One region of the Streptococcus halichoeri genome, then DNA from elsewhere that is predicted to be linked to it. Evidence: predicted binding sites of a transcription regulator. Region 1 holds the regulator's gene; each other region holds the start of a gene.
The links. The regulator Rex, encoded in region 1, represses fermentation and respiration genes when NADH is low (regulators of the CRP and FNR family bind a similar motif). The targets are predictions, from matches to a motif close to TTGTGAANTANTTCACAA.
Positions count from the first base shown of each region.

Region 2: adhP (alcohol dehydrogenase AdhP) is a predicted target of Rex. The motif match lies at 6,878-6,895, and genes of this name have one in related genera.
Region 3: trhO (oxygen-dependent tRNA uridine(34) hydroxylase TrhO) is a predicted target of Rex. The motif match lies at 6,196-6,213, and genes of this name have one in related genera.

Region 1 is NZ_CP081502.1:1,400,647-1,411,075, forward strand. Features, by position in the region: gene K5J94_RS06680 (SGNH/GDSL hydrolase family protein) at 1-587, shown strand, start outside; gene K5J94_RS06685 (AI-2E family transporter) at 808-1,938, shown strand; gene radC (RadC family protein) at 2,049-2,729, shown strand; gene K5J94_RS06695 (redox-sensing transcriptional repressor Rex) at 2,931-3,569, opposite strand; gene K5J94_RS06700 (DUF1831 domain-containing protein) at 3,926-4,276, opposite strand; gene K5J94_RS06705 (cysteine desulfurase family protein) at 4,287-5,402, opposite strand; gene K5J94_RS06710 (ribose-phosphate diphosphokinase) at 5,408-6,379, opposite strand; gene K5J94_RS06715 (CYTH domain-containing protein) at 6,507-7,076, opposite strand; gene K5J94_RS06720 (GTP pyrophosphokinase) at 7,158-7,829, shown strand; gene K5J94_RS06725 (NAD kinase) at 7,804-8,640, shown strand; gene K5J94_RS06730 (RluA family pseudouridine synthase) at 8,637-9,542, shown strand; gene pta (phosphate acetyltransferase) at 9,545-10,429, shown strand, end outside.
Region 2 is NZ_CP081502.1:274,650-285,078, forward strand. Features, by position in the region: gene rpsS (30S ribosomal protein S19) at 1-145, opposite strand, end outside; gene rplB (50S ribosomal protein L2) at 405-1,238, opposite strand; gene K5J94_RS01430 (50S ribosomal protein L23) at 1,256-1,552, opposite strand; gene rplD (50S ribosomal protein L4) at 1,552-2,175, opposite strand; gene rplC (50S ribosomal protein L3) at 2,199-2,825, opposite strand; gene rpsJ (30S ribosomal protein S10) at 3,050-3,358, opposite strand; gene K5J94_RS01450 (MATE family efflux transporter) at 3,609-4,928, opposite strand; gene adhP (alcohol dehydrogenase AdhP) at 5,786-6,805, opposite strand; gene adhE (bifunctional acetaldehyde-CoA/alcohol dehydrogenase) at 7,285-9,933, opposite strand.
Region 3 is NZ_CP081502.1:1,685,315-1,695,743, reverse strand. Features, by position in the region: gene K5J94_RS07995 (extracellular solute-binding protein) at 1-514, opposite strand, end outside; gene K5J94_RS07990 (LacI family DNA-binding transcriptional regulator) at 765-1,820, shown strand; gene malQ (4-alpha-glucanotransferase) at 2,331-3,821, shown strand; gene glgP (glycogen/starch/alpha-glucan family phosphorylase) at 3,859-6,123, shown strand; gene trhO (oxygen-dependent tRNA uridine(34) hydroxylase TrhO) at 6,297-7,283, shown strand; gene K5J94_RS07970 (DUF3042 family protein) at 7,526-7,720, opposite strand; gene miaA (tRNA (adenosine(37)-N6)-dimethylallyltransferase MiaA) at 7,819-8,721, shown strand; gene hflX (GTPase HflX) at 8,797-10,041, shown strand; gene K5J94_RS07955 (cystathionine beta-lyase) at 10,034-10,429, shown strand, end outside.

The DNA of each region.
Region 1 (10,429 bases):
GCATCAAAGATTATGCAGACGCCAATACAAAGGTTGATAAGGATGCAATTGTGTTTGTGGGAGATTCCATTATTGAATTCTATCCTCTTCGCAAATATTTTTCGACCAGCAAGCCAATTTATAACCGAGGGATAGCAGGGATTGATATCCAATGGCTGATTGACCATCTTGATCAGCAGATACTTGAGCTTAGCCCTAGTCAGATTGTCTTATTGGTTGGGACTAATGACATTGGTTTAGGTCATTCTGAAACGCTTATTCTTAAGCGAATGCAAACATTAATTCAGTCTATTCGTGCTTTTGGTATTAAGGCTCCTATTACCCTCTTATCGATTCTTCCTGTCTCTAAAAACAGTCAATTTGCTAAAACGGTTAAGGTGCGCTCTAACGAGCTGATTGATGGGCTTAATCACGCGCTAGCACAATTAAACGATGTTGATTTTTTAGATGTCAATCATGTTTTAAAAGACGCAGAAGGAGGCTTGGCTGATTCCAATACAAAAGATGGCTTGCACCTTAATCTCAAAGGCTATGAACAAATATCTAGGGTTATTGGAGAAAAACTGTCTCTAGGAACAAAAGCATAATTCCCCCTCTTTGTTGTAAGGTCTTTGCGCAGCGATTTACCATAAAAAAGTTCCAGGCTAAGGCTTGGCTTTTTTACTTATCAAAGCTTACTTCAAGCTAATGCGGTAAACTATTTGATATTAGGGCCACATTTTGATCCTAAAAGGGGATTACTTGGTCCCCCTTTTTTAGTGGGAGAAACTAGTGTATAATGGTATTAATCATGATATGGGAGTTTTTATGAAATTAGAGAAAAAGCATTTTTATTATTTTATTTTGACCTTTGTGATCTGCTATGCGATTCAAGCTTATTGGGGTTTTGTTTCTAGTCAGGCTAACGTTGTTTTTAAAGCTTTATCTCCCTTCATTATGGGAGCAGGTGTGGCTTATGTCATTAATATTGTGATGTCATTTTATGAAAAAGCCTATGTTTCCCTTGTTAGATCGCATCCTAAAGCGCTGGCTTTTAAGCGGGCCATTGCGATGATCTTGGCTTATCTGACCTTTATTGGTTTAATTTTGTGGCTTTTTTCAATTGTGATTCCTGATCTTATTCATAGTTTAAAAACGCTGATGTCCATTGATCAAGGGGCCTTAACCAATATTGTTGAACACCTCAATCAGAACAAGGAAGTCAAGCACCTGGTGAATTACTTGGGGACAGATAAAGAACTCATTTCGCGTTTAAATCACTATGGTCAACAAGTCTTAAGTCAACTTCTTGGTGTTTTGACTAATCTGTTAACCTCTATGTCAACGATTGCAGCGACCATTTTAAATCTCTTCATTAGCTTAATTTTTTCCATCTATGTCTTAGCAAGTAAGGAAAAATTAGGCTTGCAGGGTAAGCTATTGGTGGATACGTATTTAGGCAGACACGCCAAAACTTTTAATAATGTTCGGTTGATTCTGCATCATCGCTTTTACCATTTCTTTGTTGGGCAAACCATTGAAGCAATGATTTTGGGGAGTTTAACAGCGCTTGGCATGCTAATTTTTCAATTTCCCTATGCAGCAACAGTGGGAGTATTGGTTGCTTTTACCGCCCTTATTCCGGTAATTGGTGCTTATATTGGCTTGGTTGTTGGCTTTGTCCTCATTGCCACACAGTCCGTCTCAGATGCTTGTCTATTTGTGGTTTTTCTTGTTGTCTTACAACAGTTTGAGGGGAATCTCATTTATCCAAAGGTTGTCGGCGGATCAATCGGATTACCAGGTATGTGGGTACTCTTAGCCGTTACACTAGGCGGAGCCCTGGGAGGAATATTAGGCATTTTGTTAGCCGTGCCTTTAGCTGCCACTTTTTACCAATTGATCAAGGACTATACTGTTTATAGGCATCAGCAGAAAAAGAACAGTCACACCAACTAATTCAGATGTCAGCAGGACTACAACAAAAAGGAAGCAAAACCGATAGGATAACATCGGCTTTGCTTCCTTTTTTATTGAGCAATTTCGAATGAATAAGTGGAGGTATTTCAATGTATTCAATAAAACAAGGAACGAATTCTTTATTACCTAGGGAAAAATTACTGCAATTTGGCTCGGAGAGTTTAAGCAATCAAGAATTATTAGCCATTTTTCTTAGAACTGGGAAAAAAAACAAGCATGTTATGGAATTGTCAGCCTATCTCTTATCTGAACTAGATAGTTTGGCTGATTTTAAAAATCGTTCATTGCAGGAATTACAAAATTTATCTGGTCTGGGAAAGGTCAAAGCAATTGAAATTAAAGCGATGATTGAATTAGGCTTACGAATCCAGCAATCAGTTGATAAAGACCAAAATCAACTTCTATCTAGTTATCAAGTCGCCCAAAAAATGATGTTTGTACTTGGTGATAAGCGTCAGGAACATTTGGTAGCCATTTATTTAGATACCCAAAATCGCATTATTGAAGAAAAAACCATTTTTATTGGCAGTGTCCGGCGTTCAATTGCAGAGCCTCGAGAAATTTTGCATTATGCCTGCAGAAATATGGCTACAAGCATCATTATTGTGCATAACCATCCATCTGGTGTTACCGAACCCAGTGAAAATGATTGGCAGTTCACTCAAAGAATAAGACAATCATGTGAACATCTAGGAATTACCTGTTTAGATCATATTATTGTTTCACGAACTTCTTATTATAGCTTTCGTGAAAAAACGGATATTTTATAGGAAAAGCCATAGTGTCATAAAATAGGGAAGAGCACCTGCGGCAGCTTTTATGACACTCTTAAGCTTACAAAAAAACCAGTCACACAAAAAACAGGAGTAGAATGAACTTACCTAGCACCAGTCACGTGACGTATTGCTTTAGGTACTTTTTTTCGAATTTCCTGTTATTTCCCTGACTGGTGGAGTAAATCAATTGTTTGATTAACGATTTTGATGCATAAAGTACAGCAGTGTTTGCAGTTCACTGGTTAAATCCACATATTGTACAATCACATCTTTTGGAACATTAAGATGAACTGGCGAGAAGCTAAGAATTCCTTTGATGCCAGCTTGGACCAATTGATCAGCTACATCTTGTGCTTCGGTACTTGGAACTGTTAAAATGGCAGTTTCAATTCCGGATTCTTGAATGTGTGTGTCGACACTTGTGATAGCATAAATCGGAATACCATCATCTGTTTTTGTTCCAACTAGAGGATTACTTTCTAGATCAAATCCCATCACGATTTGCATTTTATTGCGATCATGAAAACGGTAGCGTAAAAGAGCTCGACCGATGTTACCACAACCCACAAGTAATACATTGGTTGTGGAATGATCATTTAAAAGATCGGCAAAGAAGTTCATTAATTTGGTCACGTCATAACCAAATCCTCGGCGCCCCAATTCCCCAAAATAGGAAAAATCACGGCGTACCGTAGCAGAATCAATGCCCATAGCATCTGCAATTTGTTTTGAACTCGCTTTTTCAACTTGATCAGCATGAAAACGTTTAAAAATACGGTAATATAAAGACAAGCGCTTAGCCGTTGCCTTGGGTATAGATTTATCAATAACCACCTTGTTAGCTCCTTTTTGTTCATTATTCAGTCATTATCTAGCACTATTGTATCAAAAAGTTTGTGAAAGATGCAACAGCTAGACAATTTTTACTGGAAAAACACCCAGCAACAAAAAAACCAATAGTCCAAAACTATTGGTCACAAGTAAGTGCCCTCTGATAACGTTTAAAAACTCACTACCCTATACTAACTATCTTGAAATAACTATTTTGAGTAAGAAATAGTATCACTGTTAGACTTAGTATTTTGCCCTGCTTTGGTCAAGTTTAGATGACAAAAGCAGTAGCAATGAGAAAACTTTCAATCCTTGTTACATAGTCATAAGGAGTGGGATAAATTTTTTAAGAAATGTCATTACACTTGAGGGTGTTTCGTAAAAATCTGACGTTCTACTAAACTATCCATCAAAAAATAGAATTTATCTTGTAGGATATGGTGTTGCTCTGCTTTAAAAATATTAACCAAGCGCAAGCCGCTCTGATCAGTAATAGCCAATTTGAAGCCGTTCAACTCTTTGTTGATTGTAATTTTAAGGGGGAAACCCTCACCAGAATTAGGTATTTCTTCTAAGAGTCGGGTGAGTTCGTAATTCCCAATTTTATTTTGGATAAACGTATTATCTCGGAGGGTGTATTTTTTTACCGAAGGATTAAGCTTATAGCTGTAACGACAATCTTTTAAAGCGATTTCTTTTTCAAATGCCATGAGAAACGGATTAACCTTTCACTATTTTTTTTAATTCATGTGCTAAGATCTGTACTTCCTTTGTGGTGTTCAGATCGGAAAAACTAATACGAATAGATTCTCGTAAACGATTCGAGTCAGGACCGTAAAGAGCAGCTAATACATGACTTGGATCAACTGTGCCCGCGGTGCAGGCTGATCCTGTTGAGATAGCGATACCAGCTAAATCAAGCTGAGTGAGAATGGTGCCATTCACTAATCCTTTGAATCCTAAATTAAGAACGTGTGGAAGACGTTTATCTGAACCATTAACATAATAGGGAAGTCCAGCCAGCTGATCTAAGAGAAGGCTGTTTAGGGCTGTGACTTTTTCCCAGTTTTGTTCCATTTGGCGGTAGGCATCTTGTAAAGCTTGGGCCATGCCAATAATGCCAATCATGTTTTCAGTACCGGAACGCCGTTTTTCTTCTTGATCACCGCCATGCAATAAGGGATCCCAGATTAGATGATGGCTGTATAGAAAACCAACACCTTTTGGTCCATGAAATTTATGAGCGGAGGCTGAAAGCATGTCAATACCACTGTCTGCTAAATTGATTTTTGCTTTTCCAATGATTTGAACAGCATCAACGTGAAACACAGCTTGGTGGTTTTTGAGCAGCTGACCTACTTCATAAATAGGTAATAAATCACCAGTTTCATTGTTTGCGGCCATCATTGATACTAAAATGGTGTCTGGGCGTAGTGCTTCCTCAACTTGCTGTACCGAAATGGTGCCCTTTTGAGGCTCTAGATAAGTTATGTCAAATCCAAACTGCTCTTCTAGATAGGCCATGGTATGCAAAACAGCATGGTGTTCAATACTTGTCGTAATTAAATGACGCCCTTGTTTTTGGTGGGCTAAAGCATAGCCTTTGATTGCTGCATTATCACTTTCGGTTCCACCAGCTGTAAAGATCAGATCACGTGAGGCAACGCCTAATAAATCAGCAATGGTTTGTCTAGCCTCTCGTAGTAATTTATGAGCCTTTCGACCATAAGAATGAATACTTGAGGGATTACCAAAAGATGACATCATATAATTATTAATCGCAGTGATAACAGATTCAGTCATAGGGGTGGTTGCAGCATTGTCAAGGTAAATCATATTTATTAACTTTCTTCGGGTGTGAAAGAAAAGAGGGGACTAAGGGGCTTACGTTCGTGGATGCGGATAATCGCATCCGCAATCAGCTGGCTGGCAGTGATATAAGTGGTATTATTAGGAGTCCGATTAAGTGTTCTAATCGAATCAGTCACAAGAATATCTCTGATTGGAGCAGTTTCTAGGACCTCGGCAGCCCCATTAGCAAAGAGGCCATGGCTTGCTACCGCATAAATATCTGTTGCCCCTGCTCGCTCAAGAACTTTTGCAGCCTCTGCAAAGGTTTTTCCGGTGTTTAAAATATCATCAATGATAATAGCTTTTTTGCCTTCGACTTCACCAATAACATAGCCTTGTTCACGGTGTTTGTCATCTGCAGAATAATCAATAATCGCAATAGGAGAATTGAGGTATTCTGCTAAAGAGCGCGCTCGCTTAATCCCTGAATTTTTGGGACTAACAACCACAACATCTTCACCAGATAAACCAAGCTTGCAATATTCTTTGGCAAATAGTGGTATGGTAAAAAGATTATCTACAGGAATATCAAAGAAGCCTTGTACCTGTACGGCATGTAAATCAAGCGTTAATACTCGGTCAATTCCTGCCTTAGTTAACATGTTAGCAACTAGTTTGGCAGTAATGGGCTCACGCGATGAAGCAATCCGATCCTGACGCGAATAGCCAAAGTATGGTAAGACAATATTGATTGAATTAGCGCTAGCTCGCTTGCAAGCATCAATCATAATCAGCAATTCCCATAGATTGTCATTAACCGGGAAACTAGTTGATTGGATAATATAAATATCGTCTCCGCGGACAGTTTCTTCAATATTTATCATGATTTCACCATCAGAGAATTGGCGAGAAGAAATCTTTCCAAGTGGTATACCTGTTGCTGCAGCGATTTTTTCAGCAATTGGAAGGTTTGATGTGAGTGAAAACAATTTGATTTGCTTGTCAGCATACTGTTCTGCCATGAGAAAATGAGCTCCTTTAATTCGTTCATAAATCACCAGGTAAGACGATTTAATAGTTACAGTAAGTACTATTATTTTAGCAAAAAAAAAGAAAAAAAGCAGGTAATATGCTAAGTTTCTTGCCTAATTATTTTTGCGCTAAGGCTTGGCTAAAGCGCGCAACTTTACTTTTTGCAAAGATAAATGGTAGCTGGTTTTCTTGTAAAAAAGCATCAAAGTCTTTTTTTCCTTGTTCAGGATCGCTCACTTCTAATTCTAATTCGTAATCTGTTTTTCCTAAATAGGTATTTAGGTCTAATGCCATCTTACCAATTGACGTTTGCACTTCACGTCGTACTGTGGTTAGAGCTCCAAAGCAAGCAATTCTATCAAGTGCAATACCAGATTCTTGGATTAGCGCAGCAATTTCTGATGGTGGTAATTGATTAGAAGCTAAGATTGTTTTTGCTTGGTCAGAAGTGAGGGCTAAATTGTATTCGCGATTACCAACCGTTTCTGGCACTTTCAAAGTCAACTCCGCATGATCAGTAAATGTACGGATACGCAGGGACATTTTATGGGATTTCAGCTGAAAATTACTCGTGTCAAAATAATGATTTACCTGTGTAACAGGTGAGATGGCAATCATTTGCTTAAGTATTTTAACATAGTTTTCATAGCTAAGCAGGGTTTTATATTCAATTTCAAGCTCGGTCACTGTACATTCCTTTTGCTTTCTTTTTATGCTATAATTAATCTTATATCAAAGTCAACCGTTTGACAAGAAAGGAGCTAGCTTGTGGCTTTAGATTGGGAAATTTTCTTGGATCCATACATCCAGACAGTTGGAGAATTAAAAATAAAGTTACGCGGTATTCGCAAACAATTTCGTAAACAAAATCGTTATTCGCCAATTGAGTTTGTCACTGGGCGCGTCAAATCCGTCGACAGCATTAAAGAAAAAATGGTCCAACGGGGCGTCTTAGAAGAAAATATCGCCCGCGATATTCAAGATATTGCAGGCCTACGGGTGATGGTTCAATTCGTTGATGATATTGAAGAAGTGTTAGCTTTGCTGCGCAAACGTCAAGACATGACGATTGTCTATGAACGTGATTATATTCAAAATATGAAGTCAAGCGGCTATCGTTCTTACCATGTCATTATTGAATATCCGGTTGATACTATTGATGGTCAAAAAAAGGTCCTGGCTGAAATTCAAATCAGAACTTTGGCGATGAATTTTTGGGCCACGATTGAGCACTCATTAAATTATAAATATAATGGGGTTTTCCCTGAAGAAATTAAAAAAAGGTTAGAGACAACGGCTAAAATTGCTTTAGAATTGGATGAGGAAATGCGCAAGATTCGAAAAGATATTCGCGAAGCGCAATTATTGTTTGATCCGATTACGCGCAATTTTAATGACGGGGTCGGAAATAGTGATGACACAGATGAATTATACCGATAAAACTACCAGAGTCGCCATTATCGCTAATGGCAAATACCAAAGTAAGCGGATTGCCTCTAAATTATTCTCCGTTTTTAAAGATGATCCAGATTTTTACCTATCCAAACGAAACCCTGATATTGTCATTAGCATTGGTGGTGATGGCATGTTGCTTTCAGCCTTCCATATGTATGAAAAAGAACTCAATCACGTCCGTTTTGTCGGTATTCACACAGGACATCTGGGTTTTTATACAGACTATCGTGATTTTGAGGTAGAGCAATTAATCGAAGACCTTCGACATGATCAGGGCGAAAAAATAGCTTATCCCATCTTAAGTGTTGAGATCACTTTAGAAGATGGACGTTTGATTCGTGGACGGGCCTTAAACGAATCCACAATCAAGCGGATTGAAAAAACCATGGTGGCTGATGTGCTCATTAATCAGGTGAAATTTGAAAGTTTTCGTGGTGATGGAATTTCTGTATCAACCCCAACAGGAAGCACAGCATATAACAAGTCGCTGGGCGGTGCTGTCTTACATCCAACCATCGAAGCTCTGCAATTAACCGAAATTTCTAGTTTGAATAATCGCGTTTTTCGGACCTTGGGATCGTCACTTATCATTCCCAAAAAAGATGTTATTGAAATTTTGCCGCAGCGCCTTGGAAATTACACCCTATCCATTGATAATAAAACGTTTACCCATCGCAATGTGGTGAAGGTTACCTATACTATTGATCGTAAAAAAATTAATTTTGTGTCTTCTTCAAACCATACCAGCTTTTGGGAGCGGGTCCGCGATGCTTTTATTGGAGACATTGAACCATGAGATTTGAATTTCTGGCTTCTCGCCAAGTGAAAGTAAAGACGCTGTTAAAAGAGCATGATATCTCACGTGGCCTTTTAGCTAAGATAAAATATAAGGGCGGTAATATTCTCGTAAATGGCATTGAACAAAATGCCATTTATTTATTGCAAGCTGGCGACCTTGTTACGGTTGATATACCTGATGAGCCAGCTTTTGAGAAATTGGAGGCCATTACACACCCTCTGACTATTGTCTATGAAGATGATCATTTCTTAGTACTCAACAAACCACATGGTTTTGCTAGTATTCCTAGTGTTAATCATTCTAATACGATGGCTAATTTTGTCAAAGCCTACTACCTAGAGCAAGGCTATCCCAATCAGCAAATTCATATTGTCACACGCTTAGACCGCGATACCAGCGGTTTGATGCTTTTAGCTAAACATGGTTATGCCCATGCGCGTTTGGATAAGCAGCTGCAGGCACGTTCGATTGAAAAGCGTTACTATGCTTTGGTAGCTGGTCCAAGCGACCTTCCTGATTATGGAGAAATTATTGCCCCTATCGGTCGCAGTGAAGACAGCATTATTACCCGCCGCGTTGTAGCAGACGGTAAATACGCACGAACCACCTATCAGGTTGTAGCGCGCTATCCTAAGGGTGTTCACCTGGTTGATATTCGCTTGCATACAGGCCGTACCCATCAAATTCGCGTTCATTTTGCTCACATTGGTTTTCCCTTATTAGGGGATGATTTATACGGAGGTCGTTTAGATCTTGGAATCACTCGTCAAGCCTTACATTGCCATAGTTTAAGTTTTTATAACCCCTTTACAAAATCAATCAGTCGGCATACTAATAAGTTGACAGATGACTTTGACAGCGTTATCATAGATTTAAAGAAAGGTGTAAATAAGGTGTAAACATGAGTATTAGAACATTGTTCGGTAGCTTACGAGAAAAAGTTGTAGGAAAGGATATGAAGATTGTTTTTCCAGAGGGAAATGATGAGCGCGTCTTACGAGCAGCTGCGCGCTTAAAATTTGAGGGGCTGGTTGAACCAATTATCCTTGGAGATGAAGAGGCTATTCGTAGCCTTTTAACAAAGCTAGGGTTTACAGACCAAAAGTATACCATTATTAATCCTAGCCAGTACGCTGATTTTAACAAGATGAAAGAAGTATTTGTAGAGATCCGTAAGGGAAAAGCAACAATGGAAGATGCTGATCGCTTACTTAAAGATGTCAATTACTTTGGGGTGATGCTTGTTAAAATGGGCTTGGCTGATGGTATGGTTTCAGGAGCAATCCACTCCACTGCCGACACTGTTCGTCCTGCACTCCAAATTATAAAAACAAAACCCGGCATTTCTCGTACCTCCGGTGTCTTCTTGATGAACCGTGAAAATACTGAACAACGTCTTATCTTTGCTGATTGTGCTATCAACATTGATCCAAATGCTCAAGAACTAGCAGAAATAGCTATTAACACTGCCGATACAGCAAGAATCTTTGACATTGACCCCAAAATTGCCATGCTGAGCTTCTCATCAAAAGGAAGCGCCAAAGCACCACAAGTTGATAAGGTCCAAGAAGCGACTCAATTGGCACATAAAATGAAACCAGAAATTATCCTTGATGGCGAACTCCAATTTGATGCGGCGTTTGTCCCTGAAACTGCCGCTATTAAAGCACCAGGTAGTAAGGTTGCTGGTCAGGCCAATGTCTTTATCTTCCCGGACTTACAATCTGGTAATATTGGTTACAAGATTGCTCAGCGCCTTGGAATGTTTGAGGCTATTGGACCAATC
Region 2 (10,429 bases), 900 kb from region 1:
TTGTATATCCGATGAAACTTGGGAAAATCGTTGAACGACGTGACCAAGTTTTGATTACTTTTTTCTTTTCGTCATTGGCTTGAGCTTCAACTTTTTTCATCAAATGCTCATCGACGAAAGGTCCTTTTTTAAGACTACGTCCCATTTTGTAGTGTTCTCCTTTAAATGTATGTACCACAGCGGCTTGAGAATGAGGGTAAAACGCTTGTCCTTTTTGTTCCTTATCTTGCCTTGCAGAGTTGATTTGATGCTTTCATATCAGTCAGCAATTGCATCAAACTGGCATTTCAAACAAACTAACAGACAATAAGTTAAACCATTATGAAACTCTACCGAGTTGGCGGAAATAGATAGCAGAGCTATGCTAACGTTCACCTAGCAAGTTTTAAGCAACTTGTGGCAGATTATTTGTCGTTACGACGACGAATAATAAGTTTGTTAGATTTCGCTTTTTTATTACGAGTTTTAAGACCAAGCGCTGGTTTACCCCATGGAGTTGATGGCGCTTTACGTCCAACTGGTGCTTTACCTTCACCACCACCGTGTGGGTGATCGTTAGGGTTCATTACAGAACCGCGGACTGTAGGGCGAACGCCTTTCCAACGGTTACGTCCAGCTTTACCAATGTTGACAAGGGATTGTTGCTCATTACCAACAGTACCAACAGTTGCCCGGCAAGTACCAAGAATCATACGAACTTCGCCTGATTGGAGACGAACAAGCACGTATTTACCTTCTTGGCCAAGGACTTGTGCTGAAGCACCGGCTGCACGCACAAGCTCTCCACCTTTTCCAGGTTTTAGCTCAATGTTGTGAACAACGGTACCAACAGGGATGTTGACTAGTGGCAAAGCATTACCAATTTTGATGTCAGCATCTGGTCCAGAAACGATGCGTTGGCCAACTTCAAGTCCCTTAGGAGCAATGATGTAAGCCTTAACACCGTCAGTATAGTGTACTAAGGCGATGTTTGCCGTACGATTTGGATCATATTCGATGGTTTTAACAACAGCTTCGACACCGTCTTTATTGCGTTTAAAATCAATCAAACGGTAGTGACGCTTGTGTCCACCGCCTTGGTGACGAACAGTGATGCGACCGTTATTATTACGACCTGCTTTGTTTTTAAGCGAAACAAGCAATGATTTCTCAGGAGTGCTTGTAGTGATTTCTGCAAAATCCAAAGAAGTCATGTTACGACGGCCATTTGTCGTTGGTTTATAAACTTTAATACCCACGTTATTTCCTCCTTAGATTATTCAGCTTCTGCTGCAAACAACTCAATAGCTTTTGAATCAGCCGTAAGTGTTACAATAGCTTTTTTCGTTTTTGAAGTGAACCCTGTATAACGACCAACGCGTTTTGCTTTTGGCTTAACAGTAACAGTGTTCACGCTTGCAACTTTCACACCTTCAAACGCAGCTTCGATAGCTTGTTTGATTAGTAGTTTGTGCGCACGTGTATCCACTTCAAATGTGTATTTCCCTTCTTCAAGAGCATACATTGATTTTTCAGTGATTACTGGCTTTTTGATTACGTCGTACAAATTCATTATGCAAGAACCTCCTCAATTGTAGAGATTGCTTCTTTCGTTACAAGAAGTTTGTCTGCGTTCACGATATCAAGTACACTTGCAGTTGTTGCTGTTGCAACTTTAACATTTGGAAGGTTACGCGCTGATAAAGCTGCAAATTCATTTCCTTCTTCAATGAGTACAAGTACTTTTGAATCAATGCTAAGTGCTGAAAGCACTTTTGCAAATTCAGCAGTTTTTGGTGCTGCAAAAGAAAGGCTTTCGACAGCTACAAATTTATCTTCAGCAACTTTTGCTGAATAAACTGATTTCAAAGCAAGGCGACGAACTTTTTGTGGAAGTTTGTATCCGTATGAACGTGGAGTTGGTCCAAAGACCACACCACCACCACGCCATTGTGGTGAGCGGATAGAACCTTGACGTGCACGTCCAGTTCCTTTTTGACGCCATGGTTTACGACCACCACCAGATACTGCCGAACGGTTTTTAACCGCATGTGTACCTTGACGAAGGCTAGCGCGTTGGCTAATTACAACATCAAAAACAACTGATTCGTTTGGTTCAATACCAAAGATAGCATCGTTTAATTCAACTGAGCTAACTTCTTTACCAGTTTGGTCAAATAGTTTAACGTTTGCCATTTTAACTGTTTTCTCCTTTCTTATTATTTAGCAGCTTTAACTGCTGATTTGATAGTGATAAGAGATTTCTTAGCACCTGGTACGTTACCTTTGATAAGGATAACATTTTTTTCTGGAACAACTTGGACAATTTCAAGATTTTGAATGGTTACGCGGTTACCACCCATACGGCCTGCCAAATGTTTGTTTTTGAAAACACGGTTAGGCGCAACAGGTCCCATAGAACCTGGACGACGATGGTAGCGTGAACCGTGAGCCATTGGACCACGTGATTGACCATGGCGTTTGATAACACCTTGGAAACCTTTACCTTTTGAAGTACCAGTTACATCAACAACATCGCCGGCTGCAAAAGTTTCAACTGTAATTTCTGATCCTACTTCTAAGCCTTCAATGTTTTTGAATTCACGAATGAAGCGCTTAGGAGCTGTGTTAGCTTTTGCTACATGGCCTTTGGCAGGTTTGTTACTCAATACTTCACGTTTGTCATCAAAACCAACTTGGACTGCTTCGTAACCGTCTGTTTCGACAGTTTTAACCTGAAGCACAACGTTTGGTGTTGCTTCAATGACAGTAACAGGGATAAATTCACCAGATTCAGTGAAGATTTGAGTCATTCCCACTTTTTTCCCTAAGATTCCTTTTGTCATGAGAAAATATTTCCTTTTCCTTATATATTTCAAAAAGTTTTTAATGAGCGTTTTTCATGCTCAAAAAAGTTTTTTACGAGCGTTTTTTGTGCTCAAATCAAGATGCTCGAGGCATCAAACTCAAACTGAAAATAGAAAATCCGAAGATTTAGCTTTTTCACAAAAAGTTTAGCCTGTGTTCAATTAGGATTAAACACGCGCTTGCCTCGGCCGTATCCAGCTAATTAAAGCTTGATTTCAACGTTTACACCACTTGGAAGATCCAATTTCATAAGAGCGTCAACTGTCTTTTGAGTTGGGTTCACAATGTCAATAAGACGTTTGTGTGTACGCATTTCAAATTGTTCGCGAGAATCTTTGTATTTGTGAGTCGCACGAATAATAGTGTAAAGACTACGTTCTGTTGGAAGTGGAACTGGACCAGCTACAGTAGCACCTGTACGTGTTGCAGTTTCAACGATTTTTTCGGCCGCTGTGTCAAGTGTACGGTGTTCGTACGCTTTCAAACGGATACGGATTTTTTTGTTTGCCATCTTTTCTCCTCTCGTCTATTTACGATAATAGGCTAGCTCCTCGAGAAAACCAACAGCCCTTGCGTGGCAATGCAACCGAGCGTGTCGCAACCTCTCGTATCATAGCTAAAAGCTGCTTTTAACAGCACCATAATATAATATCAGAAAAATAAACCCAATGCAAGGGTTTATTCGCTTTTTTTAGTTGTCTATTTGGAAAAACTCTCTAAAAGGCAGTTGGCACTTAGAGCTCTCTTAACACTCCCTTTTGCTAAGCCTCACTATTTAGTTCATCGACTTCGTCTTTTTTCTTTTTTGCTAATTGCTTCGCGTAAAGGCGCAACAAGAAGAACCAGCGAAAGGCGTTGTCTAAGCCAGTTGCTATCCAGATCCCCGCGTAGCCAATTCCAACCGAAACAGTGAGAAAGTAACCACCGAGAATCCGTATCAGCCACATCCCGATGGTCGTGGCGTAAAAGGGCAGGCGCGCATTGCCTAGGCCCTGCCATAATGCTGTGTAAACCAGTGTTCCTGCCGTACAAGGTGCAAAGAGTAAGGAATAGCCTAAAACCGTTAGGCTAGCTCCCTTAGCCAGGCTGTCGCTAGTGAACTGACTAGAGAGACTATCACCAAATAAGAAAACCAGTCCACTTATCACTAGCATCATTCCTAGGCTCAGCCAATAGGAGTCCCGTACTAGCTTCTTGACGCGCTCTGGATGACCCTGACCGACTTCTTCAGAGACAAAGAGTAGCGTTGCGGTCGCCACAGCAAGGCCTGGCATGTAATTGAACTGTGAAATGCTCTCGCCAATGGCATTTCCTGCTACGACTTTTGTCCCTAATCGGACAAGAATCGTGAGAATCATCAAATCGCCAAGCCGCATCATCAGGCGTTCGCCGGCTGCCGGCAAAGCAATTGCCATTACTTCTGCCATTTTGTGACCTGGGCTTTTAAAGCGAAGTTGACCAAGGGGTAACTGCCGAACTAAGAGCAAAACACCCAGAAAGCGCGCTATAACCGTCGCAAAGGCAACACCTGTTAGTCCCCAACCAAGGACAAATAAAGCCAACAGTGATAATCCGGCATTTAAGATATTGGTGATTAAGCTAACTTCCATTGGCAATCTGGGAAAGCCCAGCGCTCGTACAATCCCTCCTAAGACGGTTAGTAGCCCCAGGCTCACCACCAAGCCACCAACAATAGCTAAATAGCTAGCCCCTGTTTGAGCTACCAGTGGCTCAGCTCCCAATAAATGTAACAAAGGGTAGCCAAAGAAAAAACTCAAAAGCCCTAAAATGAAAGACAGCAGCAAGCTTAAAAGGAGTGCATTTGCTATGTACGCTTGTTGCTTACTATAATCTGATTCCCCTTTAGCCTTAGCGACAAGACTGGTGGCGGCTGCGCCGATGGCAATAAAGATGGCCTGGTAGATAGCTAAAAGGTTATTAGCCATGGCCACCCCCGAAACAGCAACTAAGGAGATTTTAGCAATTAAATAACTATCCACTAACCCCATCAGCATTTGGAGAATATTTTCCACCATTGCTGGCAAGGCTACTGTTAACAACTTTCTTCTATTATTTGGCATATTCTATGTTCCTAATGATACCCTGCCAACTTAATTACTTAAAACCAAGCTAGATGGATTGACTGACTGCGACCTATTTTTACTGTTTACCCGTCTATAGCTGCCGCAACCATTAAAGACAGGTCCTCCCCCATCACCAAACCAAGAGGGAAAAAGCTTAGCCAAGCAGCAGCGCTCGTCATTTGACTAACCATATAAGCTTTTGTTTATACTAGCCAGAAGCTTAAAGGCACTCAGTCAGCTAACCACCCTAACAAGGTGCGTGTTTTTTGTAGGGTGATTGATGCCTGATAACATCCACCTCAAAAAGCAATCATTTCATTTTCTACAGGATATTCTTTTCTTATTTCTACTGTCATCATATCTAAAAAGGCGGGGCATTTCAACCAGGAACACAATGCTTAGCTACCTGATCTGCACCAAAAATCTGCCAATTAGTGTGCCTTACTAGATCTAAGGAGATTGACTGACCAGCTTTTTTCTTCCTTTAAAATCACAAGAATAAAGAGAGCAAAAAAAGAGACAACGAACGAAAAAAGCTCTGTAACATCTATCATGTATTACCTAGCCTTAAGTGCAATAATGACCAAAGACAGGGCTAACTTGGGCTTGATTCTTCATCTCCTCACTAGAAGCGAAGAACCCTAAAAAGACAGGAAAGCAATTTTTCCTGTCTTTTTTACTAAGTTATGGCAAGAGCATGTGTTCGCCCCAAGCTTGCCAAACCTATTTCTTATACGTCACGAGCGAGTTATTTCCAAAAAGCTGATAACTGACTATTTTAATAGGAAGAAAACTACCATTGATACTTTAGCACTGTCCTTACAAGCTAAAAGCTGATACTGACGTTAGCTGTGTTAGAGAGCGGTAAAATCTAAAACTTTACGGCCTTGAATTTTGCCTGCTTCCATTTCATCAAAGACTTGAGGAGCAGTATCCACACCGACAGTTTCGACTACTGGTACCACAAGGCCCTCAGCTCCAAAGGCAAAGGCTTCTTCTAAGTCTTTACGTGTCCCAACTAGTGATCCAACTACTCTGATACCATCTAAAACAGTCTTCACAATTGAAAGTTCCATATATTCTGATGGTAAGCCAACGGCAACGACTGTACCACCCGCACGCACACTGTCAATGGCTTGATTGAAAGCAACTTTGGAGACTGCTGTCACGATTGCTCCATGACAGCCACCTGTTTTTTCTTGGATATAGGCTGCAACATCTTCGATTTCTTTGCCGTTAACCACAAGATCCGCACCAAGTTTTTTTGCTAAGGCTAATTTATCATTGTTGATGTCCACTGCAACCACATGCGCATTGAAGACCTTTTTGGCATATTGTACTGCCAAGTTACCTAGACCACCTGCACCAAAGCAAACAATCCATTGACCAGGAGCTGCTCCAGCTTCTTTGATAGCTTTGTAGGTAGTAACTCCTGCACAGGTAATGGAGGATGCTTGGGCAGGATCAAGACCTTCAGGTACTTTTACTGCATAATCAGCAGTAACCAAGGCGTATTCACTCATTCCACCATCAACGGTGTAACCAGCATTTTTGACACTACGGCACAGCGTTTCACGTCCTGTGGTACAATACTCACAGTGGCCGCAACCTTCAAAAAACCAAGCAATAGAGACACGATCACCTACTTTAAGTGAATCGACCCCCTCACCAATTTCTTCTACTATACCAACACCTTCGTGTCCTAAGATCCGACCTGGCACTTTCCCAAAATCACCATGAGCAACGTGTAAATCGGTGTGACAGACCCCACAATATTCCACCTTAACCAGTGCTTCACCATGGCCTACCTTTGGTCGTTCATGATCTACAACCTCAACTCCAGTACCTTCTTTGTTAACAACTACGGCTTTCATAACAATCCCTCCTTAATGTTAATACAAATGGTTATGGCTATAACATCATTTTGTAACCGTTTTCCAAATACATTGTACTTTATTTCACATACTCTGTCAACAAAATTAGTTATTCTTACTGAAATTTTCTGAAAATATACTTTACCAGTTAACAATACCGTCTAATCTCTCTAAAACTTATCTGCTTAGCACCCGACGCAAATCCCACAAAGAAAAGGTGCGACTAAAAAGTCAGCACCTAACGACAGCAAAAAGAGCTGGTCCGCTTAGCTGTTGCGTAAAGGTAGCAAGCGGCAAGTCTGCTTAGCTAGCATTTCCACAGAAAAAGCCAATTCAAAAGAGCGCAAGCTAGGAGTTGTAAGGTTTGATGCAGACTATTGGCTCCTAGCTGACCTTAAGTAATACTGCAGCGCGATGACACAAAAGAGCCAGCACCCTTGTCCTTGCTGACTCTACTTGCATTATAGTAACCAACGCCCTTATTTGAGACGGCCTGGGCGTTTGGCATAGCCATAGTAGGCATCGGCCATAATTTCTTCCATGTCGGCTACCATTGGTAAGCGTGGGTTGGCTGGTGAGCATTGATCTTCGTAAGCCAGCAGGGCAATGTCATGCAGGCTATCCATCCACTCTTTTTCGTCAATGCCTTGATCTTTGAAGTTCATCTTAATACCAACTGCAACACCTAGGTCATAGACAGCTTGGGCGTAAGATGCCACTGCCTCTTCTGGTGTGGAAGCTGGCAGGCCAAGTAAGCGAGCAATGTCTTGGTATTTTTCATCAGCTTTCCAATAATTGTATTTTGGCCAGGTTGAGGTTTTAGAAGGGCGCGTACCATTGTAGCGGATGACATATGGTAACAAGATGGCGTTGGTGCGGCCGTGCACGGTATGATGGACCCCACCGATTTTGTGGGCCATAGAGTGACTCATACCCAAAAAGGCGTTAGCAAAGGCCATACCAGCCATGGTAGAAGCATTGTGCATTTTCTCACGCGCTTCAAAATCAGCATCGTTTACAGAACGCACCAGATAATCAAACACAATCTTGATTGCTTGTAGGGCTAAGCCATCTGTAAAATCATTAGCCATTTGAGATACATAGGCTTCTGTTGCATGGGTAAGAACATCCATACCAGTATCAGCAGCAATAAAGCCTGGAACTGACATCACTAAGGATGGATCGACAATCGCAATCGTTGGTGTCAATGAGTAGTCTGTAATAGGGTATTTACGATTAATTTTCTTATCAGAAATAACGGCAAAGGGTGTTACTTCTGATCCGGTTCCAGAAGTTGTTGGAATAGCAATGAATTTGGTTTTCTTACCGAGTTCAGGGAACTTAAAGGCACGCTTACGAATGTCCATGAATTTTTGCACAAGGTCATGGAAGTCAACCTCAGGTTGTTCATAAAAGAGCCACATAACCTTAGCTGCATCCATTGGAGAACCACCACCAAGAGCAATAATGGTATCTGGCTGGAAGGTCCGCATAAGCTCGGTTCCCTTTTGAACGGTTGTAATATCAGGATCTGGTTCCACATCTGAGAAAATCTGATAAACCACTTTGTTACGGCGCAAATCAAGTTGCTCAATAACACGATCTAAGAAACCAAGCTCAACCATAGCATGGTCTGTCACAATCATGACCCGTTCGACATCACGCGCTTTTTGTAAATATTGAATAGAATCACGTTCGAAGTATGTTTTTGAAGGAACCTTAAACCATTGCATATTATTTCTACGTCTTCCTACCTTTTTAATGTTCAAGAGGTTGATGGCACTAACATTATCTCCTACAGAGTTACGGCCATAAGAACCACAACCAAGTGTTAATGATGGAATGAAAGCATTGTAAACATCGCCAATTCCACCAAAGGTTGACGGAGAATTCCAGATAATCCGCATAGCTTTCATGACGGTACCAAAACGCTTGGCTAGGGCACTATCTTTGGTATGAATAGCTGCTGAGTGGCCTAGGCCATTAAATTCCACCATTTGCCGGGCCTTATTAAGACCATCCTCAGTTGACTCTGCCCTAAGAACAGCGATAACTGGTGATAATTTTTCACGGGTAAGGGGTTCTTGTACGCCAACTTGTGCACATTCTGCTGCCAAGATATTGGTGCCTTCTGGCACTGTAAAGCCTGCTTGCTCAGCAATCCAGCTTGCTGGTTTACCAACAATATCAGCGTTTAATTTGGCACCTGAACAATCTTTGCTGTTTGCTTTGACACCAAAGCAAAATGCTTCAAGCAGAGCTTTTTCTTTTTTATTAACAAAGTATGTTTTATAGGATTTGAATTCCTCAACAAAAGCATCATAAATCTCATTATCAATAATAACAGCTTGCTCAGAAGCACACACCATTCCATTATCAAAGGATTTGGACATGACAATATCATGAGCAGCTTGTCGAATATCAGCGCTTTTTTCAACATAGGCTGGAACATTACCAGCACCAACGCCAAGAGCAGGTTTCCCACAAGAGTAAGCAGCCCGCACCATCGCATTTCCACCAGTAGCAAGAATGGTGGCAATACCATCATGATTCATCAAGGCATTGGTTGCTTCCATAGAAGGTTTAGTAATCCATTGAATACAGTTTTCTGGCGCCCCTGCTGCAACCGCTGCATCACGCACAATTTGTGCGGCATGAGCCGATGATGCTTGAGCGGAAGGATGGAAGGCAAAAATAATGGGATTGCGTGTTTTTAAGGCAATCAATGATTTAAAAATAGCGGTTGAAGTCGGATTGGTGGTCGGCGTAATACCACAAATCACACCAACTGGTTCAGCAATCAGTGTTAACCCTGTAACTTCGTCTTCTTCAATGATACCAACAGTTTTAGTGTGGCGCATGTTGTTAACCACGTGTTCACAAGCAAACAAGTTCTTAGTTGCTTTGTCCTCAAAAACACCCCGTTTTGTTTCTTCAATTGCATGTTTAGCTAAAATACCATGGGCATCAAGGGCAGCCACCGAAGCCTTAGCAACAATATAGTCCACTTGTTCTTGATTTAATTGTCGAAAGGCATCTAAGGCAATCAAACCTTTTTCGACGCGTTCATCAACGTGTGCTTGTGCTTCTTGTTGTTTTTGTTCAGGCGACATTTGTTGTTCCACCATTTGATTCTCCTCTTAAAATAAGATTGTTAAAAGTTTCACAATTTGTTTACAAAAATAGTATACCACAAAAAGAAAGTTTGTAAATAGTTTCACAATAAAATGTGAACTTTTTTTCAAACTTTCAATTTTCCACCACCAGTTCCATTTTCTTTTCACATAAAATTAAGCTAAAGCCTTTAATCAAATCAATAAAAATGGCAAAAAGCCTTTATTTTTGGCTAAATGAGGCTTGAATCCGGCACTTTTGAACAGCAGACAGCAGTATCAACCAACTATATCCACCTTATGCCAGTATCAAAAACTGGTAGCCAGCCTTTGACGCCTTTTCTACTATACCTAGACAGCTTGCTCTACCCTAGTCCCGATGTTTTCAGGCTCTCTATCATTTTAGCACTATGATTTTTTGTCATTTGTAATGGGAATCTCCCCCACCACAAAGACCCGTAAAAGGAACTATTCGCTGACTTATGAGCAATTCTTGCCTCTTCTTTGACAG
Region 3 (10,429 bases), 280 kb from region 1:
TACGGGTGATTGTTTCGTATGAAGCAATATCTTGTTCAGATAGTTTTTCTTTGTTATAGAAAAGAACCTGGGATTCGATTCCAAATGGGAAGGCATAGGTTTTACCTTTGTATTGTGCACCGACAATTGCTTGATCTGTTGCTGTTTTAGCAATTTCTTTCGTGTATTGTTCTGGTATTTCTTGGATAGTACCAGATTCTACAAGTTGTCCAAGTTGATCGTGAGGAAGTGAGAAAACGTCAGCAGCTGTACTAGCATCTTTTTTGATTTTTTCTTGTGCTTTTGGATCTTCAGATTCTATCACTTTAACTTTGTAGCCTGAATCTTTTTCAAATTTAGCTACAGTGTCAGCGTAAGATTCTTTAGCGCCAGTTGGCACCCATAATTTAATCGTTTTAGCATCAGTAGAAGCAGATTGGGATTTATCTTTTGAGTTGGATGAGCATCCTACTAATAATGTTCCAGCAAGTGTGAGACTTGCTCCGCTGACGATAATTTTTTGCCATGATTTCATAGCTATTTCCTCCTAAGAAATATTTGTTAATATTATTATGCAACCGTTTGCAGAAAAAGTCAAGCCTTTTTTAACATTTTTTAGGTTTTCTAAAAATCAACCAGCTTCTTTTTGGCTGAGCGTTAGCTTTAGCAGGATAAGCATTGCATTTTATATGATAAAATGAGTATAATGAATAGGAAGCTATTATGGCAATGACATCCATTGTCCTAAGGACTGATGTCATAAAATGAATAATTAAAGAGGTTATATGGTAACGATTAAAGATGTCGCAAAGGAAGCGGGTGTTAATCCCTCTACGGTTAGCCGCGTTTTAAAAGATAATCATTCTATTTCTCAAAAAACAAAAGATAAAGTTAAAAAGGCAATGCGTGATTTAGGCTATGTCCCTAATGTGGCTGCACAAATGCTTGCCAGTGGTTTAACGCATAATATTGGATTGGTATTTCCTCCTATTACACTTAATGATCGTCTGAGCGAGCCCTTTTTCATGCAGATTCTAACGACCATTACCAATGAAGCCAAGCAGCACCACTTTACTGTTTCTACGGCAACGGCCATGACAGTTGAAGATTTGTTAGCTCAGGTTACCTTGATGCACATGCAAAAAAGAGCCGATGGTTTTATCGTTTTGTACTCTGAAGAGCATGATCCGATTCGACGGTATCTGATGGATAATCATATTCCCTTTGTGATAGTTGGGGCGCCAGAGGGTGATGAAAATCAAATGACCTATATTGATAATGATAATCAGCTAATGGCCAAAACTGCTGTGAATTACCTATATGACAAGGGTCATCGCAATATTTTATTTATTACAGATGAGCTAGATTCTGAAGTGGCTTCTGAACGCTATTTTGGTTACTTAAAAGGCTGTCTCAAAAAAGGCGTGCCTTCGCATGAGATGCTTTTGTTTGACCGCAAGGATCCTTTACGAATCGAGGCCTTGATGCAAACGATTCGGGATCAAAAAGCAACGGCTTTGGTGGTGATTGGGGATATTTTATGTGTCCGTTTAATCCAACTACTATCTTTTTATGCTATTAAAGTTCCAGATGATATGTCCATTATTACCTTTAACAACTCGATCTACTCTAAATTAATTCATCCTTATCTGACAACATTTGATATTAATGTGGAAAACATTGGCCAAACCAGCTTCAAGCAATTGCTAGAATTGATTAATGCCAAAGACGGGCAGCTCAGCCAAAAAATCGTCGTTCCCTTCACCCTCATCCCCCGCGAAAGTGTCCGAGACATCCGTGATCAGAACCAGACAGAACCAGACCGCCTTAGTGCGCACTAAGCAGGCGCAATCTTTAGATGTAGCCAATAGAAAAAGCAGCAGCTGAAAAGGGAGTGCTTTCAACCCTGGCTGCTTTTTTGCTGTCTAGCTCAGGAATGGTTGAAACCCTTTTATAAAGGGGGCATTTGATTAGCAAAACGCACAGCACGGCGCGCCTAGGCTCCTATGGCCCAGAGCTTAAAAGCAGTAAGAGGCCAAACATAACCTCCGACATGACTGCTCACGGGAACTGCCTACGCAGCGCAATTATCTAAGAATGACAAACGAATGATTGATGTTTTGAAAAAGAACAGTTATCACGTCATTCGTTTTTTAGGTGAGGCGTTTTTGGAAGATAATTACTAAAAGTCTATTTTTAGATTCTCGCTATTTTTGAGCCAGCTAGTTCTTTATACCAAGGGCTAGTTTAAAGCGAGCGGAACATTTTGGCAGTCTTTTTTTAATATGCCTTGACTTACGCAACCGCTTGCGCTATAATTTGCTCATAACCTAAATGTCAAGGAGAAACGTATGAGTAAACGAGCAAGCGGAGTTTTGATGCATATCAGCTCCCTACCGGGAAAATTTGGGATAGGTTCCTTTGGCCAGTCTGCCTATGATTTTGTGGATTTTTTAGTTGCTGCCAAACAAACCTATTGGCAAATTTTGCCTTTAACCACAACGAGTTTTGGTGACTCTCCTTATCAATCCTTTTCGGCGGTTGCTGGCAATCCCCATTTTATTGACCTGGATCTGCTAGCTGAGCAAGGCTTATTAGAACCAGCTGACTATGCGGATGTTGATTTTGGCCAGGACTTAGAGGCGGTTGACTATGCTTTGATCTACCAACAGCGTCGTCCCCTCTTACAAAAAGCTGTCACTACTTTTTTGGCGTCTATGCAAAATCGCCGAGCATTGCAGCAGTTTGAGCAAGAGGCATCATGGGTCAATGATTATGCCGAGTTCATGGCGATCAAGGAACATTTTGGCAACAAGGCCCTGCAAGCATGGGATGATATGGCCATTATTAAGCGGGAGGAGGCTGCGCTAGCCCATTATCGAAAAGAACTGACAGATGGTATTGCTTACCATAAAGTTTGCCAATATTTCTTCTTTAACCAATGGTTGGCCTTGAAGGCTTATGCTAATGAGCATGGTATTGAGATTATTGGGGATATGCCGATTTATGTTTCAGCAGATAGTGTCGAAGTTTGGACCATGCCTGAGCTCTTTAAGGTAGATCAGGAGAAAAAACCGCTATATATTGCCGGTGTTCCGGCAGATGACTTTAGTGACGATGGGCAATTATGGGGCAATCCGATCTATAACTGGTTAGAGCATCAAAACACACATTTTGCCTGGTGGGTCTACCGCATTCAAGAAAGCTGCAAGATTTACGACAAGGTTCGCATTGATCATTTCAAGGGCTTTTCTGATTTTTGGGAAATTCCTGCCGGGGACCAAACTGCAAAAAATGGTCATTGGGAGGCAGCGCCTGGTTTGGAATTATTTAAGACTGTGCGTGAACAACTAGGTCAGTTGCCTATTATTGCAGAGAATCTGGGTTATATTGACGAAAAAGCCGAACACTTATTGGCCTCAACGGGCTTTCCCGGGATGAAAATTCTGGAGTTTGGTTTGTATGATGAAACTAGCCAAAGCATGGAATTACCTCATCACCATGAGCGTAACTGCATCGTCTACACGGGGACGCATGATAATGAGGTCGTCAATGGCTGGTATGAAAATCTAACCGTTAAACAAGCCCGATTTGTGCGCCGCTACCTTCACATGCATGAGGGTGAGCCGATTACCAAAGCGATGCTACGGACCATTTTTGCATCGGTTGGCGATACAGCCATCTTTTGCATGCAAGATTTGCTAGATAAGGATGCATCCAGCCGGATGAATAGGCCAAACACCGTTGGTGGAAACTGGCAATGGCGGATGCGGGCTTGTGAGCTGACCCAGGACCATATTGATTACCTGGTGGAACTAACCGAATTGTATGGACGTGCTTAAGCACACTAAAATTTTGAATTGAGGAAAAGAGAATCTAATGAACACATTTACAGTATTTGCCGAAAAACGTACAGGGCATACCCTGAGTCAATTGTCTAATAAAGAACTCTATCTGAGTCTATTAGAGTATGTCAAAGAACAAGCAGCTAAGAAGCCTAAAAATACGACTAAGCGTAAAGTTTACTATATTTCGGCTGAATTTTTAATTGGTAAGCTATTATCCAATAACCTGATTAATTTAGGACTCTATCAAACCATCAAAGAAGAGCTCGCACAAGCTGGTAAATCCATTGCAGAGATTGAAGATGTGGAACTAGAGCCGTCATTAGGAAATGGTGGCTTAGGGCGTCTTGCTTCATGTTTTATTGATTCCATGGCAACACTTGGAATTAACGGTGAAGGTGTTGGCTTGAACTACCATTGTGGCCTATTTAAACAGGTTTTTCGTCACAATCAGCAAGAGGCAGAACCTAATTATTGGATTGAAGACCAGTCTTGGTTAGTTCCTACAGAGGTTTCGTATGATGTGCCATTTCGTCATTTCACCTTGAAATCACGTCTTGATCGCATTGATGTTTTAGGTTACCAACGTGACACTAAAAATTATTTGAACCTATTTGACATTGAGGCTGTGGATTATGGCTTGATTAAACAAGGCATCAGTTTTGATAAAACGGAAATCAAAAAGAACCTAACCCTCTTTTTATACCCTGATGATTCAGATAAAAATGGTGAATTGCTGCGCATTTACCAACAATACTTCATGGTCTCTAATGCCGCTCAGCTCTTGATTGATGAGGCCCTAGAACGTGGCTCTAATTTGTACGATCTTCCTGACTATGCTTATGTCCAAATCAACGATACCCACCCATCAATGGTCATTCCTGAGTTGGTTCGTTTATTAACACAAAAGCATGGCATGACTTTTGAAGAAGCGGTAGCTATTGTTAGACAAATGGTAGGGTATACCAACCATACGATTTTATCAGAAGCCTTAGAAAAATGGCCAATCGATTACTTGCGTGAAGTTGTGCCTCACTTGGTTACCATTATTGAGCAACTAGACCAATTGATTGCGACAGAAGTTGACAATCCTGCTTTACAAATTATTGATAAAGATGGACGAGTTCATATGGCGCACATGGATATTCATTTTGCTACCAGCGTCAATGGGGTTGCTGCCCTTCATACGGAAATTCTTAAGACTAGCGAATTAAAAGAATTTTATCAACTTTATCCTGAAAAATTCAATAATAAAACCAATGGTATTACCTTCCGTCGCTGGTTAGAGTTTGCTAACCAAGATTTAGCTGCTTATTTGAAAGAATTAATCGGTGATGACTATCTTACAGATGGCACCAAATTAGAAAAATTATTGGCCTTTGTAGATGACCCTGCTGTGCATCAACGCTTAGCAGATATTAAGGCTAACAACAAGCTGGCCTTGAAGCGTTACCTTAAAGAGAACAAAGGCATTGATTTGGATGAAAACTCGATTATTGATACACAAATCAAGCGCTTCCATGAATACAAACGCCAACAAATGAATGCGCTATATGTCATCCACAAATACTTAGAAATCAAAAATGGCAAGTTACCTAAACGCAAACTGACAGTGATTTTTGGCGGCAAAGCAGCACCAGCCTACGTGATTGCTCAAGACATTATTCACTTGATCCTTTGCCTGTCCGAATTAATCAATAATGACCCAGAGGTAAGCCCATACCTCAACGTTCACTTGGTGGAAAACTATAATGTCACAGTAGCTGAACACTTGATCCCAGCATCTGATATTTCTGAACAAATTTCCTTAGCTTCAAAAGAAGCCTCAGGCACAGGTAATATGAAATTTATGCTCAACGGGGCCTTGACCTTAGGGACTATGGACGGTGCTAATGTAGAAATTGCAGAGCTGGCAGGTATGGACAATATCTATACTTTTGGTCAAGATTCTGATACCATTATTCGTTTGTATGCTGAAGGTGGCTATGTATCTAAACATTACTATGATAGCCATCCAGCAATCAAAGCAGCGGTTAATTTTATCATTAGCCCTGACATGTTGAAAATTGGTAATGAGCAACGTTTAGAGCGGCTTTACTTGGAATTAATCAACAAAGACTGGTTTATGACTTTGATTGATTTGGAAGATTATATCCAGACAAAAGAACGGATGTTGGCTGATTATGAAGACCAAGATCTTTGGATGACAAAGGTTGTGCATAATATTGCCAAAGCAGGTTTCTTCTCATCTGATCGCACTATCGAACAATACAATCAAGACATTTGGCAATCTTATTAAGCAATAATCAAAAATAGCCAGCTTAGGGTGACCTGTGAGAGGTCTACCTTGGCTGGTTTTTGCGAGTTGGTATTGTGATAAAATGTACAAGCTAATTTGTTGCTTGTCTGGCTTTTGGCAGGTTATAATAAAAGATAAAGCAAAAGAATAAAAGAATTGGAGATAACTTAACTGTGTCTGAAAACATTCGTGTTTTACTCTATTACAAATACGTTCCTATTGAAAATGCTAAAGAATATGCTGCGCAGCACTTGGAATTTTGTAAATCCATTGGTCTTAAGGGCCGGATTTTAATTGCTGACGAAGGCATTAACGGTACCGTCTCTGGTGATTATGAAACCACCCAAAAATACATGGATTGGGTGCACAGTGATGAGCGTTTTGCTGATCTTTGGTTCAAAATTGACGAAGAAAAAGAACAAGCTTTTCGGAAAATGTTTGTGCGTTACAAAAAAGAAATTGTTCATCTAGGCTTAGAAGACAATGACTTTGATCAGGATATTAACCCTCTAGAAACCACGGGAGCCTATTTAAATCCCCAAGAGTTCAAAGAAGCCTTGCTAGATGAAAATACTGTTGTCCTTGATACGCGCAATGACTATGAATATGATTTAGGTCATTTCCGTGGGGCTATTCGTCCTGATATTCGTAATTTCCGTGAATTACCCCAATGGGTACGTGATCATAAAGAACAATTTATGGAAAAACGGGTAGTTGTTTATTGTACCGGTGGTGTGCGGTGTGAAAAATTCTCAGGTTGGATGGTTCGTGAGGGCTTCAAGGATGTTGGGCAATTACACGGCGGCATCGCTACCTACGGTAAGGATCCAAAGGTGCAAGGAGAACTATGGGACGGTGCTATGTATGTCTTTGATGAGCGCATTTCGGTGCCTATTAACCATGTTGACCCTACCATTATCGGTAAGGACCATTTTGATGGTTCGCCTTGTGAACGCTATGTGAATTGTGCCAACCCATTTTGCAATAAGCAAATTTTTGCTTCTGAAGCAAATGAAGCCAAATACTTGCGCGGCTGCTCACCAGAATGCCGAGCTCATGAACGTAATCGCTACGTGCAAGAACATGGCTTAACGCGCACGCAATGGGCTGAGCGCTTAGCTGTTCTTGGGGAAGTCTTGCCTGAGGCAGTAACCGCCTAAGCTTGGCTACCTAACAGATAGGTTTTAACCTCAACTATCAGCGTAAAGAAAAACCTTTTGGTTCATTGGCAATGATAGCGAGTGACTGATACGATAACTAAGTAGGAGAGCAGCTAAAAAGCAGCTTTCCTTTTGTGCTTCTATAAGACCTGCGGTGCTATTATCTGCGACAAAATTGCTAGCGCTTTTTGCAAGCCAATAAAAAAAGAAACTGGGGAAGTCTCCAGTTCTTTTGTTGCTGCTTAACGGGATACACGACGACGTGCTGCCTTTTTGCGGTTTTCTTCGATGAATGCTTCTTTTTCTTCTTCGGGTTCAATAATCGTTTTTTTGATGGTCAAGAGCGCGCCAGCTACTGTAGCAGTAGTGGCAAGGACACCTGTAATGAGACCTTTGGCAAATGGGTATTTTTTCATAACGCTATTCTCCTGTAACATTTATTCTAACCTTTAGAGTGGTAACATCTATGGTATAATATATGTTAGCGAAAAAAGACCGAAATAGCAAGTGAAAGGGTATGCTTTGAAGATTTGACATGACAATAAAAGAACCAAGAAAAAAACTAATTGCAGTGGTCGGACCAACTGCCGTGGGAAAGACAGCTCTAGGGATTGAGTTGGCTAAGATGTTTAATGGCGAGATCATCTCTGGTGATAGCCAACAAGTCTATAAGGGGCTAGATATTGGTACCGCCAAAGCCAGTGCTAGGGAGCAAGCGCTGGTGAAACACCATTTAATAGATATTCGAGAGCCCTGGGAAAATTATTCTGTTTATGATTTCGTCCAGGATGCGACCAGGGCGCTAGATGACATTATGGCCGCTGGTAAGTTGCCGATTATTGTTGGGGGAACGGGCCTTTACATCCAAAGTTTGATTGAAGGTTATCACCTTGGTGGAGAGGTTGATCAGGCGGCTCTCTTAGCCTACCGCGCAGCCTTATCGAAACTGACAAACCAGCAACTCTATCAGCAAGTCAAAAAGGCCAGGCTTGCCATTAATGAGCCCAATCGCCGCCGAGCTATCCGGGCCTTGGAGCGCCATCGTTTTGCCACTAAGCAGCAAAATAAGCCTTTTCCCTATGAGGTCTTGCTCCTTGGGCTGACTGATGAAAGAGCCTCCTTATATGAGCGTATCAATCAGCGTGTTGATGGGATGGTGGAGCAAGGACTGTTAGCAGAAGCTGAGGACCTCTTCACGCATTTTCCTCATGCCCAAGCCAGCCGGGCGATTGGTTATAAAGAATTATTCCCTTATTTTGCCAGCGAAGCTAGTCTAGATGCGGCCCTAGCTCAGCTCAAACAAAATTCCAGACGATTTGCAAAGCGGCAATTGACCTGGTTTAGAAATAGGATGGCAGTGCCTTTTTACCAGATTTCTGAGCCGACCTACCCAGCTGAACTGGTGGCGGACGCGCAAGCCTTCTTGACTAAGAACTAGCCGATTAGCTGGTAATACCTAATCTTTGCTTAGATTTATGGTATAATAAATGTTACGGTATTTGGAGGTTTGGACATGAGCTTAATTGAGACACAAAACGCACAAGAACGCGTTGTTCTGGTTGGTGTGGCCTTACCAGATACACAACAATTTGAAATGTCAATGATTGAACTTGCTAGCCTTGCCCAAACAGCTGGCGCAGAAGTGGTTGCTAGCTATGAGCAAAAACGTAAAAAGTATGACAGCAAGACCTTAGTGGGCGCTGGAAAATTAAGCGAGATAAGCGCCCGAGTGGCAGCTGATGCAATTGACATGGTTATTGTCAATAACCGGCTCACGCCACGTCAAAATAGCCATTTAGAAGCTGAGCTTGGCGTAAAAGTGATTGATCGCATGCAATTAATTTTAGATATTTTTGCCATGCGGGCGCATAGCCATGAAGGCAAATTGCAAGTGCATCTGGCTCAATTGAAATACCTCTTGCCCCGCTTGATGGGGCAAGGAATTCTGCTTAGCCGTCAAGCTGGTGGTATTGGTAGCCGAGGACCTGGTGAGAGTCAGCTAGAGCTAAATCGCCGCTCAATTCGGCAGCAGATCGCAGATATTGAGCACAAGCTCAAGCAAGTCGAACAGAATCGCCAAATTACTCGTGAAAAGCGTTTGACTTCAGAGCCTTTTCGGATTGGTCTCATTGGTTATACCAATGCTGGCAAGTCAACGATCATGAATCTCATGACCGATCATGACCACTATGAGGCTGATGAATTGTTTGCGACTCTGGATGCTACGACCAAACAGTTATATCTACGAGACCACTTTCAGGCGACTCTAACTGATACAGTTGGTTTTATCCAAGATTTGCCAACAGAGCTTGTTGCTGCCTTTAAATCAACCTTGGAAGAAAGCCGTCATCTGGATTTGCTCTTACATGTCATTGATGCCAGTGACCCGCACCAGCTAGAGCAAGAGCAGGTCGTGTTAGAGATTCTTCGTGATTTAGGGATGCAACACATTCCTCGCTTGACCATTTATAATAAAATGGATTTAGCTCAAGCCTTTACAGCGTCAGCTTTTCCTAATATACAATTGAGCGCGCATGATCACTCTAGTCGAAAACGCTTACGTACATGGCTAGTTGAGCAGATTTGTGAATTGTTTATACCTTTTTCCATAAGTGTCGATCCGGCTGATTTTTATAAGCTATATGAGCTGCAAAAGGTTGCCTTCTTAGATGACTATCACTTCGAACAAAGAAAAGAAAACATCAAAGGCTATATCGCCTCAAAGAATAAATGGAGATTAGAAGGATTTTATGACTGATTATATTTCTTTGGCAATGCAATATGGGGGCTATACCTCAATGGATCAACAATACTTAACCACCATTATGCAGGGGGTGTCAGATCAAGAAAAGAAGCGGCTGATTACCCCTCCACCTAGTGTTTTAAATGCTTATTTTGCAGAAATATATCAAAAGCAGTCCCCTAAGGCAGCTACAGATTACTATTATCAGATGTCAAAAGCTTTGGGGCTATGCCAAGCTAATCCTAGTTTTTTTAAAGAATCTCTTCCTTTTGTACGTTTAAATGTCTCAGGCAAAGCTTATGGATATGTCTACCAAGAAGCAGAACAAGAAGAAGCCTTGGTTTTTTCTGAGGTGAATGAGCCAGTGACTGAGGCACTCTTATTTGAACTGGCGATGATTTTT